One region of the Pseudomonas sp. B21-040 genome, then DNA from elsewhere that is predicted to be linked to it. Evidence: predicted binding sites of a transcription regulator. Region 1 holds the regulator's gene; each other region holds the start of a gene.
What was found. Region 1 encodes FliA, which starts transcription of late flagellar genes. Its sites were predicted from a motif close to CTAAAGTTTNNNNNNNNNNNGCCGNTAA; they were not measured.
Positions count from the first base shown of each region.

Region 2: the regulator FliA is predicted to act here: its motif matches at 2,417-2,444, upstream of LOY55_RS16705 (methyl-accepting chemotaxis protein).
Region 3: the regulator FliA is predicted to act here: its motif matches at 1,843-1,870, upstream of LOY55_RS20780 (methyl-accepting chemotaxis protein).
Region 4: the regulator FliA is predicted to act here: its motif matches at 3,058-3,085, upstream of LOY55_RS16475 (methyl-accepting chemotaxis protein).

Region 1 covers NZ_CP087176.1:1,722,975-1,727,086, reverse strand. The annotation lists gene LOY55_RS07770 (chemotaxis protein CheA) at 1-349, opposite strand, end outside; gene LOY55_RS07765 (protein phosphatase CheZ) at 405-1,193, opposite strand; gene LOY55_RS07760 (chemotaxis response regulator CheY) at 1,216-1,587, opposite strand; gene fliA (RNA polymerase sigma factor FliA) at 1,755-2,495, opposite strand; gene fleN (flagellar synthesis regulator FleN) at 2,492-3,322, opposite strand; gene flhF (flagellar biosynthesis protein FlhF) at 3,439-4,112, opposite strand, start outside.
Region 2 covers NZ_CP087176.1:3,628,714-3,632,825, forward strand. The annotation lists gene LOY55_RS16690 (LysR family transcriptional regulator) at 1-424, opposite strand, end outside; gene LOY55_RS16695 (aldo/keto reductase) at 543-1,538, shown strand; gene LOY55_RS16700 (hypothetical protein) at 1,584-2,117, opposite strand; gene LOY55_RS16705 (methyl-accepting chemotaxis protein) at 2,511-4,112, shown strand, end outside.
Region 3 covers NZ_CP087176.1:4,536,866-4,540,977, reverse strand. The annotation lists gene LOY55_RS20785 (Na+/H+ antiporter family protein) at 451-1,767, shown strand; gene LOY55_RS20780 (methyl-accepting chemotaxis protein) at 1,912-3,594, shown strand; gene LOY55_RS20775 (LysR family transcriptional regulator) at 3,758-4,112, opposite strand, start outside.
Region 4 covers NZ_CP087176.1:3,579,258-3,583,369, reverse strand. The annotation lists gene LOY55_RS16485 (AAA family ATPase) at 10-534, opposite strand; gene pnuC (nicotinamide riboside transporter PnuC) at 531-1,094, opposite strand; gene LOY55_RS16475 (methyl-accepting chemotaxis protein) at 1,295-2,929, opposite strand; gene LOY55_RS16470 (undecaprenyl-diphosphate phosphatase) at 3,222-4,052, shown strand; gene LOY55_RS16465 (DUF1294 domain-containing protein) at 4,049-4,112, shown strand, end outside.

The DNA of each region.
Region 1 (4,112 bases):
GTGTGGCAGCCGTGATCGGGCTGCGCTCGCGGACTTCGCTGAACATGCTGTTCACCGCGTCCAGCGCTTCGAGCACCACGTCCATCAGTTCTGAATCAACGCGACGCTCACCCTTGCGCAGGATGTCGAACACGTTCTCGGCGATATGGCAGCACTCCACCAGCTCGTTGAGCTGGAGGAAGCCGGCGCCCCCTTTTACAGTGTGAAAACCGCGAAAAATTGCATTGAGCAAGTCCGCATCATCCGGTCGGCTCTCAAGCTCGACCAGCTGTTCGGACAGTTGCTCTAGAATCTCGCCGGCCTCAACCAGGAAATCCTGAAGGATCTCTTCATCGGCGCCGAAGCTCATGTATGGGGTGCTCCTAACAGGTTTAAAAACCTAAAAAACCTAGAATGCTAAAACTCTAAAATCCCAGGCTGGATAGCAAATCGTCCACATCGTCCTGACCGGACACAACGTCTTCTCTTTTATCGGCATGAATCTGCGGACCTTCACCCTGAGAGAGATGTTTTTGCGGATCTTTTTCAGCCAGCATCGATTCACGGTCATGTTCGATACCCGCAAAGCGGTCTACCTGGCTGGCCATGAGTACGAGCTTGAGCAAATTGCTTTCAACTTCGGTGACCAATTGGGTCACACGCTTGATGACCTGACCGGTGAGGTCCTGGTAATCCTGAGCCAGCAGGATGTCGTTGAGGTTGCTCGACACCATGCGGTTGTCTTCGATACTGCGAGTCAGAAAACCGTCGACCCGACGGGCCAGTTCACGAAACTCTTCAGCCCCGACTTCACGACGCATGAACCGGCTCCAGTCGGTGCTCAACGCCTGGGCTTCATCGCTCAGGTTGTTGACCAGCGGCGTGGCGCTTTCCACCAGGTCCATGGTGCGGTTGGCCGCGGCCTCGGTGAGCTTGACCACATACCCCAGGCGCTCGGTGGCGTCCGTGATCTGTGACACTTCCTCGGCTTGCGGCATGTTCGGGTCAATCTGGAAGTTGACGATCGCGCTGTGCAGCTCGCGAGTGAGCTTGCCCACTTCCTGATACAGGCCGCGGTCACGGGTCTGATTGAGCTCATGGATCAGTTGCACAGCCTCGCCGAACCTGCCTTTTTCAAGGCTGGCGACCAGTTCGACGGCGTGTTTTTTCAGGGTCGATTCAAAATCGCCCAGTGAAGATTCTTTATGCTCCATAGCTCCCCCGTGGCGCAGTGGATCAACCGATGCGTTCGAAAATCTTCTCGATTTTTTCTTTCAACGCCTGGGCCGTGAAGGGTTTGACCACGTAGCCGTTTACACCGGCCTGGGCTGCTTCAATGATCTGCTCGCGCTTGGCTTCAGCGGTCACCATCAGCACCGGCAGGTGCTTGAGCTTTTCATCGGCGCGCACGTGACGCAGCAAGTCGATACCGGTCATGCCAGGCATGTTCCAGTCCGTTACCAGAAAGTCGATGCTCCCGCTGTTGAGAACCGGAATGGCAGTAGTGCCATCGTCGGCCTCGACCGTGTTGGTGAACCCAAGGTCACGCAACAGGTTTTTTATGATCCGCCGCATCGTTGAGAAGTCATCAACGATGAGGATTTTCATGTTCTTGTCCAATTCGACCTCCAAGCAGTCTTAAACGCGCCCAGCACCTGGACGCGCCATTTCAATCAATCCGGCAATGCATTCGATGACTGTCTGGAGCACAACAGATCGCAACCGGTGCCGTTCAAAACCGCACCAGCCACGTTCGCAGTGTCCCCACACTGCCTTCAGCGCGCTCGCCACTCCCCCAAACGCCCCCGCAAGCGGGCCGCGCACTGGCTGTGTAACTGGCTGACCCGCGATTCGCTGACCCCCAGGACCTCACCGATTTCCTTGAGATTCAACTCTTCGTCGTAGTACAGCGCCAACACCAGTCGCTCGCGCTCCGGCAAATTGGCAATCGCGTCCGCCAGCGCCGCCTGGAAGCGTTCATCTTCCAGATCGCGTGACGGTTCGAGATGAGCACTCGCGCCATCCTCGTGCAGCCCTTCGTGTTCGCCGTCTTGCAACAGATCGTCGAAACTGAATAGGCGGCTGCCCAGGGTGTCGTTCAAAATCCCGTAATAATCGTCGAGACTCAATTGGAGTTCGGCCGCAACCTCGTGATCTTTAGCGTCACGGCCGGTTTTAGCTTCAATAGAGCGAATTGCGTCACTGACCATGCGGGTATTTCGGTGGACCGAGCGTGGCGCCCAGTCCCCCTTGCGCACTTCATCGAGCATTGCGCCGCGGATTCGTATGCCCGCGTACGTCTCGAAACTCGCGCCTTTGCTGGCGTCGTATTTGGTCGATACTTCCAGCAGGCCGATCATCCCGGCCTGAATCAAATCTTCAACCTGCACACTGGCTGGCAGACGCGCCAGCAAATGGTAAGCAATGCGTTTGACCAGTGGCGCGTAACGCTCGATCAGCTCGTACTGCGCGTCACGCGCCGACTTCTTGTAGAGGTTGTAGCCACTGGCTGTCATAGGACGGGTCCTGCGGTCTGTTGCACGAGGCGCTCGACGAAAAACTCCAGGTGCCCACGCGGGTTGGCAGGCAACGGCCACGTATCGACCTTCTGAGCGATGGCCTTGAACGCCAGGGCACACTTGGAACGCGGGAAGGCTTCGTACACGGCGCGCTGTTTCTGCACGGCCTTGCGCACGCTTTCGTCGTAAGGCACCGCGCCGACGTATTGCAGGGCGACGTCGAGGAAGCGATCGGTGACTTTGGTCAACTTGGCGAACAGGTTGCGACCTTCTTGCGGGCTCTGGGCCATGTTGGCCAGGACACGGAAGCGGTTCATGCCGTAATCGCGGTTGAGCAATTTGATCAGCGCGTAGGCGTCAGTGATCGAGGTGGGCTCATCGCAGACCACCAGCAATACTTCCTGGGCCGCGCGAACAAAACTGACTACCGAGTCACCAATACCTGCAGCGGTGTCGATGACCAGTACGTCGAGGTTGTCGCCAATATCACTGAACGCCTGGATCAGGCCGGCGTGTTGCGCCGGGCTCAAGTGAACCATGCTCTGTGTACCGGACGCCGCCGGAACGATTCGAATACCGCCCGGCCCTTGCAACAGAACGTCGCGCAGCTCGCAGCGGCCTTCGATCACGTCGGCCAGGGTACGTTTGGGTGTCAGTCCCAGCAGGACGTCAACGTTCGCCAGGCCCAGGTCAGCGTCCAACAGCATGACGCGACGGCCGAGCTCAGCCAGGGCCAGCGACAAATTCACTGACACGTTAGTCTTGCCGACGCCACCCTTGCCGCCGGTCACCGCGATCACCTGTACGGGATGCATGCTGCCCATGTTATTTCTTTACCTTGTCTTGCATAGACGGAGGCCACATTACTGGCTGCGCGTTCGCAATTGGAACAATGCATGGCAGACCATCGATGTAGGTACAAAAACTGTTCATTACTACCTTAGCCAACCTGCTTGGTCGGGCTGTGGTAAATATCAGCGAACATGTCAGCCATGGCTTCTTCGCTGGGTTCTTCCTGCATTTGTACGCTGACGGCACGGCTGACCAATTGATGACGACGCGGCAGATGCAAATCATCCGGAATCCGCGGACCGTCAGTCAGGTAGGCCACCGGTAACTCATGACTGATCGCCAGGCTTAACACCTCGCCCAGACTTGCCGTTTCATCCAGTTTAGTCAGGATGCAGCCAGCGAGCCCGCAGCGCTTGTAACTGTGATAAGCGGCTGTTAGAACCTGTTTCTGGCTGGTGGTTGCCAATACCAGATAATTTTTTGATTTGATGCCACGTCCGGCCAGGCTTTCAAGCTGCATGCGCAGTGCCGGATCGCTGGCCTGAAGGCCCGCGGTATCGATCAGCACGACGCGTTTGCGCAGCAGCGGCTCCAGTGCCTGAACCAGGGACTGGCCCGGATCGACGTGGGTTACCGACACATTGAGGATACGCCCCAACGTCTTGAGTTGTTCCTGGGCACCGATGCGGAAGCTGTCCATGCTCACCAGCGCGATGTTCTGCGCGCCGTACTTAAGCACGTAACGGGCCGCGAGTTTGGCCAGCGTGGTGGTCTTGCCCATGCCGGCAGGACCGACCATGGCAATCACACCGCCCTCTTCCA
Region 2 (4,112 bases), 1.9 Mb from region 1:
CGCAATCGACACCTTCGCGAATCAGATCGACGGGACGGTCGTTCAACCCGAGCTCCAGTTCGATCAACGGATAACGGCGGGTGAATTCGGGCAGCTTCGGAATCACCATCAAGCGCCCTATCCCCGCCGGCATGTCCACACGCAGCAGCCCTTTGGGGTTGTTCCGTGCGGCGGAAAATACCGCTTCGGTTTCCTCCAGGTCTGCCAGCAATCGCACACAACGGGGGTAATACGCCGCGCCGTCGAGGGTCAGGCTGATCTGTCGCGTAGTACGTTGCAGCAGTTGCACCCCGAGATGCGCTTCAAGTTGCTTGATCAAAACAGTGACCGATGCCCGGGGTAATTGCAGGCTGTCCGCCGCTTTGGCAAACCCGCCGAGCTCGACGATTCGGGTAAATACGCGCATGGCGTTGAAACGGTCCATTGCTGTGGTGCTCTTGCTGATTATTTAGATTTTACGAACAGTGATAGCAGTTTTAGCCGGTTTATCTTGTTTCTGTCGAGGTCGACACTGTGCGCTCACACCACAGGGAGTTGATTTCATGCAAACACGTCAATTGGGCAAAAACGGCCCGCAAGTCTCCGCCATTGGCCTCGGCTGCATGGGCATGACCGATTTCTACACCACGGGCGTGGACATCCGCGAGGCCACTGCCACCCTGCATCGTGCGCTCGAATTGGGGATCAACCTGCTCGACACCGCCGACATGTACGGCCCTCACACCAACGAAGCATTGATTGGCAAAGCCATTGTCGGCAAACGCGAGCAGGTGTTTCTGGCGAGCAAATTCGGGATCGTCCGCGACCCGTCCAACCCCACGGCACGGGGCGTCAATGGACGGCCGGAATACATTCGCACGTCTATCGACGGCACCCTCAAACGCCTCGGCGTGGAAACCCTGGATTTGTATTACCAGCATCGGATCGATCCGCAGGTGGCCATCGAAGAAACCGTCGGCGCCATGGCCGAGTTGGTCAAGACCGGCAAGGTGCGTTACCTCGGTTTGAGCGAAGCCTCGGCCGCCACGCTGGAACGGGCGCACAAGGTGCATCCCATCAGTGCGCTGCAAAGTGAGTATTCGTTGTGGAGTCGCGATCAGGAAGAGAACGGTTGCCTGGCCGCGTGCCAGCGATTGGGCGTCGCGTTTGTGCCCTACAGTCCATTGGGGCGCGGCTTTCTGACGGGTGCGTTAAAAAGCCCGGATGACTTCGCGGCAGACGACTACCGGCGTTTCAGTCCGCGTTTCCAAGGCGAAAACTTTGCGAAGAATCTGTTGCTGGTGCAGCAGGTACAGGCATTGGCGACAGACAAAGGCGTGACAGCCGGTCAGTTGGCGTTGGCCTGGGTACTGGCGCAAGGTGACTACCTGATTCCGATTCCAGGGACCAAGCAGCGTAAATACCTTGAAGAAAACGTCGCCGCCCTGGAGGTAAAACTCAGCCGCGACGAGTTGCAAGCGCTGGAAGGAATCTTTCCGGCAAATGCGACGGCAGGCTTGCGCTACCCGGAGGAAGTCATGAAGTTGCTTGACCGCTGACAACATTGCCGGCCCGTTCGTTGTCCGGAACGGGCCGGCAACCGATCATGCCTTGGCGTTGACGCCCTTGTCCAAAGGGACCGTGGTTCCGTTGCCTTTGCCATAAGTGTGCAAGTTCTGCAGCACGTAAATAGCCGTCTTGTATTCCGGGATCAGGCCAACGGCGTACTTGTCACCTTTGATGCTGTTGTTCTGGATGGTGTCCAGTTGGGTGGCAAAGTATTCCAGCGCATTAAACTTCGCATCCGGGTCGTTCTGTACCCCGAACCGGTCAAACTTGTCACCGGCGTTCATCAATGTCATCGAGGTGATATCAGAAATAAGCCCTCTGCCTCGTAAGAAGGCGGCGAGATTGCCCAGTTGTTTCGACGAAACATTGGCCGGGTCGAAGCCTTTAACGTTTCTATGCAGTTTTTGTTCATCCATTTTCGCCGTATTCAGCGCGTTGAGATTGGTGCCCACCAATGCCAGCATCTGCTTGACTCTGGCGTTTTGCGTCACAGGCTTGCCGTTGCTACCTGTGTTCTGAATCAGCAGACCGGCCTTGGCCGTCCAGCCCCCGGTATAGCCGATAGTCATGACTGAATTCCCGACTGCGTCACCATAAACAACTCCTTGTCCGACCGAGTTTAAAGTCGGCGAGTATCGGCGTGGCAACTGGCCACACCAACAACTTATTCCATATTTTTACAATTTCCGTACATTTCAAATACAAACGATCAAGTGTTTAGTTTTATTGCTCTAAACACACTGTCCATAAAACGTATGAACAACTGAACAGGCTCTTTGTACGTCTTGTTTAGTTCGTTTATTTCAGACTCGATACGCTCAGTGCCTGACACCTCGCTATCACACCTCCCAACCTTGGACGGTCGTACCTAAAGCTATCCCTGCGCAGGCCGATAGCCCGACGAAGCACCGCCGCTTAATCCAAGCCCAATAATAAAAGTGCTGCACACAAGGACCGGTCCCATGCCCCCATTCCGTACCATTCAGGGTCGCTACACACTATTTCTGGTGCTGTTTATCCTGCTGCTGTTTGGCCTGACGGTGGCCGGCATCAGCCAGTTGGTTGCGCCTAAACTGCGCCATACCGAGGAACAGGTCGCCCTCAATCGCATCGCCGAAGTCGCCCAACAAATTCAGGGTGAACTGAACAAGGTTCAGGCCCAGCAGCGCAGCATTACCCAAACCATTCCTTTGCTCGACAGCGCCGCCATTGACACGGTGTTGCCAGGCCTGGTGGATCAGTACGGTGAATTGAAAGTGTTCGGTGGCGGGATCTGGCCATTGCCCGGCCAGCGCGAAGCCGGGCGAAACAAGTTCAGCACTTTCTGGCACCGCGACGCCTCGGGCAAGCTGGCGGCCAATGCCTTCTGGAACAGCGACGCCGCGCCGAACTATTACGACCAGGCCTGGTACAAGGGCGGCATGCAAACACCACGAGGCCAATGCGCCTGGGCGGCAGCCTACAAAGATGACGCCAGCGCCGAGCCACGCACCAACTGCGCCATGGCCATTCAGAAAAATGGCGTGGCGTACGGTGTCTCGACCATCGACGTGACGCTGGGCTTCTTCAACGACCTGATCGCACGCAAGGAGAAAGACCTCGGCGCTGAAATGCTGATCGTCGAAGCCGATGGCAAGATCATCAGCAACAGTTCGCGCATCAGCGGCCCGATTGTCCTGAAAAACATCAGTGAACTGGCAGGCAACTCGCCGTTCGCCAACCTAGTGAAAGCCGGCCTGCAAAACCGCGACCCGTCGCAGCGCGTCGAATTTGATAACAACGGTGAAGACAGCACCTTCTTCATGCGCCCGATCGAAGGCTCGCCGTGGTTTCTCGCCACGGCCTTGCCGACCAAACTGATCACCGCCCAGCGCGATGACGTCCTGAGCACATTGAGCCTGTTGCAAATTCCGATGGTGATCCTGCTGGCAATGCTGCAGATCTACGCGATCCGCCAACTGGTCCAGCGCTTGAAAATCCTCAAGGGCAATATCGATGCGCTGTCGACCGGAGACGCCGACCTGACCAAGCGCATCATCATTCGCGCCGAAGACGAACTGGGCGCCATCGGTCATTCGGTCAACGCGTTTCTTGTCTACTTGCAGAACATGATCGGTGAAGTGACCGAGGCCACCGGCGCAATGGCGTCCAGCCTCGACAATCTGCAACGTACCTCGGCGCATACCAGTCAGATTCTGGTGCGTCATGCCTCGGAAACCGATCAGACCGTCACCGCCATCACCGAAATGAGTTCGACCGCTGAAAGCGTCGCGCAAAACGCTGCCGAGACGGCCGCTTTCACCAAGCGCGCCAACGAAAACGCCGACCGTTCGCGGGTAGTGGTCGGCGAAGCGTCCAGCAGCGTGATTGCATTGATCGAAGAGGTGGCGAGCGCCACCCACAAGGTTGAAAGCATGCAGCAGGACGCCCAACGCATCACCGAGATTCTCGGGGTCATTGGTGCCATCGCCGGGCAAACCAACCTGCTGGCGCTCAACGCGGCCATCGAAGCCGCGCGGGCCGGTGAGCAAGGACGAGGCTTTGCGGTGGTTGCCGATGAAGTC
Region 3 (4,112 bases), 2.8 Mb from region 1:
AGAGCCCGGCCAACAGGGTGATTTTCCATTGAATGGAAAGTTGTCTTAGCGACATGGAGACGTCCTTTATTCGATAAATATCTGAGACTTTGCACTGTAGCGGCCGTGATTTGGCTTTCTTTATCCATGCGCTCAAATAAGAAACGAAACAAAACTTGTAGCAGCTGGCGAAGCCTGCGTCGGCCGGTCCGCGCTCGGGCGTAGCAGCCGTAAACCCTGTGATCTCGGTTCATTTGATTCACCGCGCTGCCTGATTTCACGACTGCTGCGCCCGAGCGCGGACCGGCCGACGCAGCCTTCGGCAGCTGCTACAGGGACGGTGTTCACTTTGACAAGGCGCCGGTGCTGCGGCACAGTGCGCGCCCTCTAATAAAACCCATTCTTAACTTCGCTGGCGGCTCTTCGCAGACTGCCGGCTGAGCTCATTTCGCTTGCCCAGAGGTAACGATGATTAATGCTGTAATTGCCGCGGTCGGCATCATGCTGATCCTCAGTCTGTCGCGCGTGCACGTGGTCATCGCGCTGATCGTCGGCGCGCTGGTGGGTGGTTTGACCGGCGGCCTGGGCATCGACGCCACGCTCAAAGCCTTTAATAGTGGCCTCGGTGGCGGCGCAACAGTCGCGTTGTCGTATGCCTTGCTCGGTGCGTTCGCGGTGGCGATTGCCAAGTCCGGCATGGCCCACGCCCTGGCGGACAAGGCCCTGGCGATGGTTGATCGCCAGCACGCCAGCGGTGGGGGGCAAGTCAAGTGGCTGCTGATCGGTTTGCTGTGGGTGGTGGCCATCGCCTCGCAAAACATTCTGCCGATACATATCGCGTTTATCCCGTTGCTGGTGCCGCCGCTTTTATATGTGCTGACCAAGCTGCAACTGGATCGCCGGTTGATTGCCTGCGTCATGACCTTCGGTTTGATCACCCCGTACATGTTCCTGCCGGTGGGCTTCGGCAACATCTTCCTCAACGAGATTCTGCTGGCCAACGTCGCCCGCAGCGGCGTGGACATCAGCGGCATCAACGTCACCCACGCCATGGGTATTCCGGCACTGGGCATGGTGTTCGGCCTGGCGGTGGCGTTTTTCAGCTATCGCAAGAAACGCGTCTACGACCTGGAGAAAATCGAGCAAGTCGAACAGGTCGCGGTGCAATACAACCCGCTGAGCCTGATGGTCGCGGGCGTCGCCATCGTGGCGGCCTTCATTATTCAGTTGCTGCTGGACTCGATGATCATCGGCGCGCTGGCCGGGTTCCTGATTTTCTCGGTGTCGGGCATTGTGAAATGGCGTGAAACCGACGACCTGTTCACCGAAGGCATGAAGATGATGGCGATGATCGGCTTCATCATGATCGCCGCGTCCGGGTTCGCCGAAGTAATGAAAGCCACCGGTCAGGTGCAGACGCTGGTGGAATCGTCGGCCTCGTGGATCAACCACAGCAAAGGCATTGGCGCACTGTTGATGCTGTTGGTGGGGTTGCTGGTGACCATGGGCATTGGTTCGTCGTTCTCCACCGTGCCGATCCTGGCGGCGATTTTCGTGCCGTTGTGCGTGCAACTGGGTTTCAGCCCGTTGGCGATCGTGTGCATCGTCGGCACGGCCGGCGCCCTGGGTGATGCCGGTTCGCCGGCCTCCGACTCGACCCTGGGCCCGACCTCGGGTTTGAACATTGACGGCCAGCACCATCACATCTGGGACACCGTGGTCCCGACCTTCCTGCACTACAACCTGCCGCTGCTGGCGTTCGGCTGGGTGGCGGCGATGATTCTCTAACCTGGCCCACCCTGTAGGAGCACGGCTTGCCGGCGATGGCGTCCTTGAAATCGCCATCGCCGGCAAGCCGTGCTCCTACAGTTTTTTGTTGGCGTGCCGTTAAAGCCTTTAACCACGCCAACAAAACCAAAAGAGTGAACCGTCATGCGCATGAGCCTGAAGGCTAAAGTCCTGTCCCTTGCCGTTCTCCCGGTGTTGCTCTTTGCCTTGGTTATCAGCCTGACCACGCTTTTCGTCCTCCAGGAACAGGCGCACAAGGAAGTCGAAGAAACCCGTCAGCGCCTGCTCAACGATGCCAAGGCCACGCTGCAAAGCTACGTTGCCGTGGCCATGACCACGATCAAACCGCTCTACGACGCGGCCGCCCCCGGTGATGATGCCGCGCGCGCGCAGGTGATCAAGTTGCTGTCGAGCATCACCTACGGCAAGGAAGGCTACTTCTTCGGCTACGACTCCAACACAGTGCGCCTGTTCAAGGCCAACAGCCCCGAAGGCGTGGGCCAGAGCTTCAAGGACAACCGCGACCCGAACGGCGTCTACGTCAACCGCGACCTGGTGAAAGTCGCCAAGGACGGTACTCACTACCTGCAATACAGCTCACCGCTGCCCGGCAACACCCAGGTGCTGGTGCCTAAACTCGGCTACACCGAATACCTGTCGAAGTGGGACATGGCGGTGGGCACGTCGGTCAACCTCGATGGCATCGAAGCGCAAGTCGCGCTGGTGGAGGCCAAGGTCCAGGAACGCATGGAAGGCGTGGTGCTGAGCATTGTCGGGATTGCCGCGGTGCTGCTGTTGGTGATTGCGGCGGTCGGCCTGCTGCTGGCCAACACCATTCTGCGTCCACTGAACCTGATGAAAGCCAACCTCGATGACATCGCGGCGGGCGAGGGCGACCTGACGCGCCGCTTGTCCATCACCAGCCAGGATGAACTCGGTGAACTGGCTGGCTCGTTCAACCGTTTTGTCGACAAAATCCACAGTCTGGTGCGCCAGATCACCGAAATGACCTCGCAACTGACCGGTCTGGTGAATCAGGTCTCCGACCAGGCCCAGCGTTCGGACCAGGCCATGGAACGTCAGCGCCATGAGACCGATCAGGTTGCGACGGCGATCAACGAAATGTCGGCGGCGGCTCAGGAAGTGGCCAAAAGTGCACAAAACGCAGCCGTGGCTGCACAGCAAACTGACGAAGAAGGCCAGGCCGCCAAGCGTGTGGTGGCCGGCAGTATCGTGAAGATTCATGCGTTGGTGGACGACATCCGCAGCAGCGGTGTGTCGTTGGACAGCCTGCAAAAAGACGTGTCGTCGATTGTCAGCGTCCTCGGTGTGATCCGTTCGATTGCCGACCAAACCAACTTGCTGGCACTCAACGCCGCCATCGAAGCGGCCCGTGCCGGCGAAGCGGGGCGCGGGTTTGCGGTGGTGGCCGATGAAGTTCGCGCGCTGGCCAGTCGTACGCAAATCAGCACCCAGGAAATCCAGGGCATGATCGACCGCTTGCAGGCCGGGACCCAATCGGCGGTGGAAGCCATGCGCCGTTCCAGCGAAGCCGGCGACGGCACGTCCGCGCAGGCCAACGAGGCGGGCGCCTCACTCGACACCATGGCGCAGTTGATCGGCACCATCAACTCGATGAACGCACAGATCGCCAGCGCCGCTGAAGAACAAACCGCAGTGGCCGAAGAGATCAACCGCAGCGTGCATCAGATCGCGGTCGCCGTGGACAATGTGGCGGATGAAACGCAGCTCGGTGCGCAGACTTCGCGCAGCCTGGCTGACCTCGGCCAGCGCCTTGGCAAACTGGTCGGCCAGTTCCGTATCTGAGCCGTTAAGCATTCTTTGTAGCAGCTGGCGCAGCCTGCGTTCGGCTGCGAAGCAGTCGTAAACCTTGAGTGCGAGGTCTTCCTGAAACACCGCATCGACTGATTTCACGACTGCTGCGCAGCCGAACGCAGGCTGCGCCAGCTGCTATAGATTTATGTTGATGCTACGGTCTGTCCCAATACGGCACAGCCCCAAAGCATTCAACAAAGAAATCAATCACCGTCCGCACCTTCACCGACAACCGTCGGCTGCCCGGCCACAACACCGCAATCTGCTGCGGCTCCAGGCTGTTGGATACCTGAAAGTCCCCCAGCACCGGCACCAGCGTGCCTTCGCGCACTGCCTCGCCAATCAACCATGACGGAAACATCACCAACCCCAACCCTTGTTCGGCGGCTTGAACCAGGGTGTCAGCGTGATTGCCGGTGATCGGCCCTTTGACCGAGTAGGGCGTCCAGTCCTGCTGATCCTTGCGGAAAAACCAGCGTTGCAGGCCTGTCGCGCCTTTGTAGGCCAGG
Region 4 (4,112 bases), 1.9 Mb from region 1:
AATGAAGGCTCAGCAATCCAGCAGATGGCTCACCGCTTCAATCGCCTGAAACCGCCGTTGTGTCCAGCTTCCCTGAATAATCTGAAACGGCTTGCGGTGTTGTTCGAGCCAGGTCTGGGTCGACGTGAAAAATGCCAGGCGCTCACTCAGTTCGGGCTGACAACGCTGGCCGTCGTCCGTCCAATCGACCTGCTCCGGTGACAGCAGCAGGTGCAGATCGTAATGGCGGGCCAGCAACGCGGGCTCAAGCCATGCAGGGCAGTCGCCAAACAAGGTGTTGCTCCAAAGGATATTGCTCAGCAAATGGGTGTCGAGAATCAAAAGTCGAGGCTGTCGGGAACGTGCTTCATCTTCCCATTGCAACTGGCCACGGGCGATCTCAGCAATATCGCCCAGGCAGGTGTCGCGGGGATTTTGTTCGATGAACCAACGCACGAATTCATCGACTCGCACGCCGCCAAAATGCCCTTGTAACTCGGCCGCCAGCCAGCTCTTGCCGCTGGATTCGGGCCCCGTCAGCACCAGCACCTTCACGTGCGTAGCGCCGGCTCGGCCCGCCATTCACGCCAGCCTTGCACTGCCAGCAGCAGGAACAGTGCATAGAGGGCACATGTGATGTACATGCCTTTGTAGATAAACAGCCCGACGAAAACCACATCGACGGCAATCCACAGTGGCCAGCATTGCACGCGTTTTTGCGCCATCCACATCTGTGCAACCAGACTGAAGCCGGTCAGTGCGGCGTCGAGCCAAGGCTGGGCGGCATCGGTCCAGTGCGCCATGGCGGCGCCCAACAGCGCACTGCCCAGCGCGCCGACCGCAAGGCCAAGGGCTACCGACTTGCCATCGAGGCGACTGACCTGCCGACCGGTTTTCGCCTCGCCTGCGCGGGTCCATTGCCACCAGCCATAGAGTTGCAGCGCGGCGTAGATCACTTGCAGGAGCATGTCCGAATACAGCTTTACCTCAAAAAAGATCCAGCTATAAAGCAGCACCATGACCAGACCGATCGGCCAGCACCAGGGGTTCTGTTTGACGGTCAGCCAGACGGCGATTACACCGAGGGCAGCGGCAAACAGTTCAAGCCCGGACATGGAGGTTCCTTGGGAAAGCGAAGTGGGGGCGGATTGTACCGGCAGCCGCCGCCAAGTAGAACCAGCGCTGTAGCAGCTGTCGAGCAGCGCGAGGCTGCGTCCGGGGCCCCAGGACGTGTCAGGACAGCCGCGTTCGCAGGTTTACGACGACTTCGTCGCCGCGCGCAGCCTCGCGCTGCTCGACAGTTGCTACAGGGGGGTTACACGCGAAATTGCTTGAGCAACCCGTTCAACTGTTCGCTCAGGTCTTTCAATCGCACACTGGCCACGTTCGATTGTTGCGCCGCCAGCGCGGTGCTGTGGGACAACTGTGCAGCCTGGGTCACGTTCTGATTGATGTCCTCCACCACATGGGCTTGCTGCAACGTCGCACTGGCGATCGATGCGTTCAACCCGTTGAGGTTACGTAATGCCTGGCCGATTGCCGTTAAACTCGCACCGGCCAGCCCGGCCTGTTCAATGGTCAGTTGCGATGCCCGGCTACTGTCGCCGATAACCTTGACCGCCGCTTCCGAGTGGTTTTGCAGGCGCTCGATCATCGACTGGATCTCCGCTGTCGACTTCTGCGTGCGCTGGGCCAGCAGGCGCACTTCATCGGCCACCACCGCAAAACCACGCCCCTGTTCACCGGCCCGCGCGGCCTCGATGGCAGCGTTGAGGGCGAGCAGGTTGGTTTGCTCGGCGATGGAACGGATCACCTCCAGGACGCTGCCGATCTGCGTGCTTTCTGTGGCCAGGGTACGAATCACTTCCACGGCTTGATCGATGGTGCCGGACAGTTTGTCGATCTGCTGCAAGCTTCCGTCAATGTTGATCTGTCCCTGCTGCGCCTGAGACTCGGCATCGCGCATTTCGCTGGCCGCATGCTCGGCGTTCTTGGCCACATCCTGTACGCCGTAGGTCACTTCATTGATCGCTGTGGCCACCAGTTCCATTTGCTGTGATTGCTGCTGACTGCGCTGCTGGGCCTGGGTGGCGTCATTGCCCAAGTCACTGGACGATTGCCCCAGGTCACTGGCGGACACCTGCAATTGGGTAATGACCTGGCGCAACTTGCTGGTAAAGGCATTGAAGTGTCGCGCCAGTTGCGCCACCTCGTCGTTGCCATGGGTTTCTAGGCTGCGGGTCAGGTCACTTTCCCCGCTGGCGATATTGGCCATGGCATTCACCGTTTCCTGGAGCGGACGCACGATACTGCGCGCAATCAGCATGACCAGCAGGGCCATCACCAGGGCAATCACCACGCCGAGGGACGTCGCCTTCCAGACCTGGCCATAAAACTCGGCCTGCATGTCATCGATGTACACGCCCGACCCAATCACCCAGCCCCAGGGTTCGAAGAGTTTGACGTAGGAGGTTTTTTCCACCGGTGCGCTGGCACCAGGTTTCGGCCAGCGGTAATTGACCACGCCGGCGCCCTTGGCCTTGGCCACGGCGACCATTTCGTTAAACACCGCGAATCCGTCCGGGTCGCGGATGGCCGACAGGTTCTGACCGTCGAGTTTGGGGTTGGCCGGGTGCATGATCATCACCGGCGTCAGGTCGTTGATCCAGAAGTAGTCATTCTGGTCATAGCGCAACCCGCGAACCGCCATCAGCGCCTGCTTCTGCGCGGCATCGCGGGTGAGGGTGCCCGCAGTCTCCAGGTCATGGTAGTAATTCAGAATGCCGCTGGCGGTCTGCACGACGTGCTGGGTTTTCTGGGCCTTGGCCTGATAAAGGTCGTCGTGAATCTGCTTGAGCATCAGCATGCCCAATGTCAGTAGCATCACCACCGACACGATCAAGATGAGCCACAAGCGCCGGCTGATCGACACACTGCGTAAGCTGTTCATAACGCTGTCACTCCGATTTTCTTTTTCTTGTAATAAACGATTGCCAGCATCCAAGCACGCTTTGCCGTTCGGGCATATGCGACCCAAGTCCTATTCCGCGGCAGCGTTATAAAGGCATGTCTGCTAGGATTTCGGCCCCGCGCGGAAAAACCTGAATCCTTGCAGCTTTTCACGGAATTTTTACGGTTTCGTCTGGATCCTGTGCGCGCGGAACTTCAACTACGCTCAGCGCAATGAACGTTTTAAGAAAACTAACGGGGCATGCCTGGGGGCATCGCTTCTTGGGGGATTGATGGATCTTTGGACCGCCTTTCAGGCATTGATACTTGGCGTAGTAGAAGGGCTGACGGAGTTTCTGCCCATTTCCAGTACCGGGCACCAAATCATCGTGGCCGACTTGCTCGACTTCGGTGGTGAACGTGCTATCGCGTTCAACATCATTATTCAATTGGGCGCGATCCTGGCGGTGGTGTGGGAATTTCGCCGCAAGATTCTCGATGTGGTCACGGGGTTGCCGACCCAACCGAGCGCTCGCCGATTCACGGCCAATCTGCTGATCGCATTCATGCCAGCCGTGGTGTTGGGGGTGATTTTCTCCGACTTGATTCACCACTACCTGTTCAACCCGATTACTGTCGCCACCGCGCTGGTTGTGGGCGGGATCATCATGTTGTGGGCCGAGAAGCGCCAACACGAAGTGCACGCCGAAACCGTTGACGAGATTACTTGGCAAGATGCGTTGAAAGTCGGTTTCGCTCAGTGCCTGGCAATGATTCCAGGTACATCGCGTTCCGGGTCGACCATCATCGGCGGGTTGCTGTTTGGCCTGTCGCGCAAGACCGCTACCGAGTTCTCGTTTTTCCTGGCGATGCCGACCATGGTCGCTGCGGCGGTGTACTCGGGCTTCAAATACCGTCACCTGTTCGTGCCAGCGGATTTCCCGGTGTTCGCGATTGGTTTCGTCACTGCGTTCATCTTCGCCATGATCGCGGTCCGTGGCTTGCTCAAGTTCATCGCCAGCCACAGCTACGCGGCGTTCGCCTGGTATCGCATCGTGTTCGGCCTGATCATTCTGGCCACTTGGCAATTTGGTTGGGTCGACTGGTCCGCGGCCAAGCCATGAGTGACGCCGGCACGCGCCACAACCCCGGGCGCAGGTCCGGGGGCGAGCACATTCAGCATC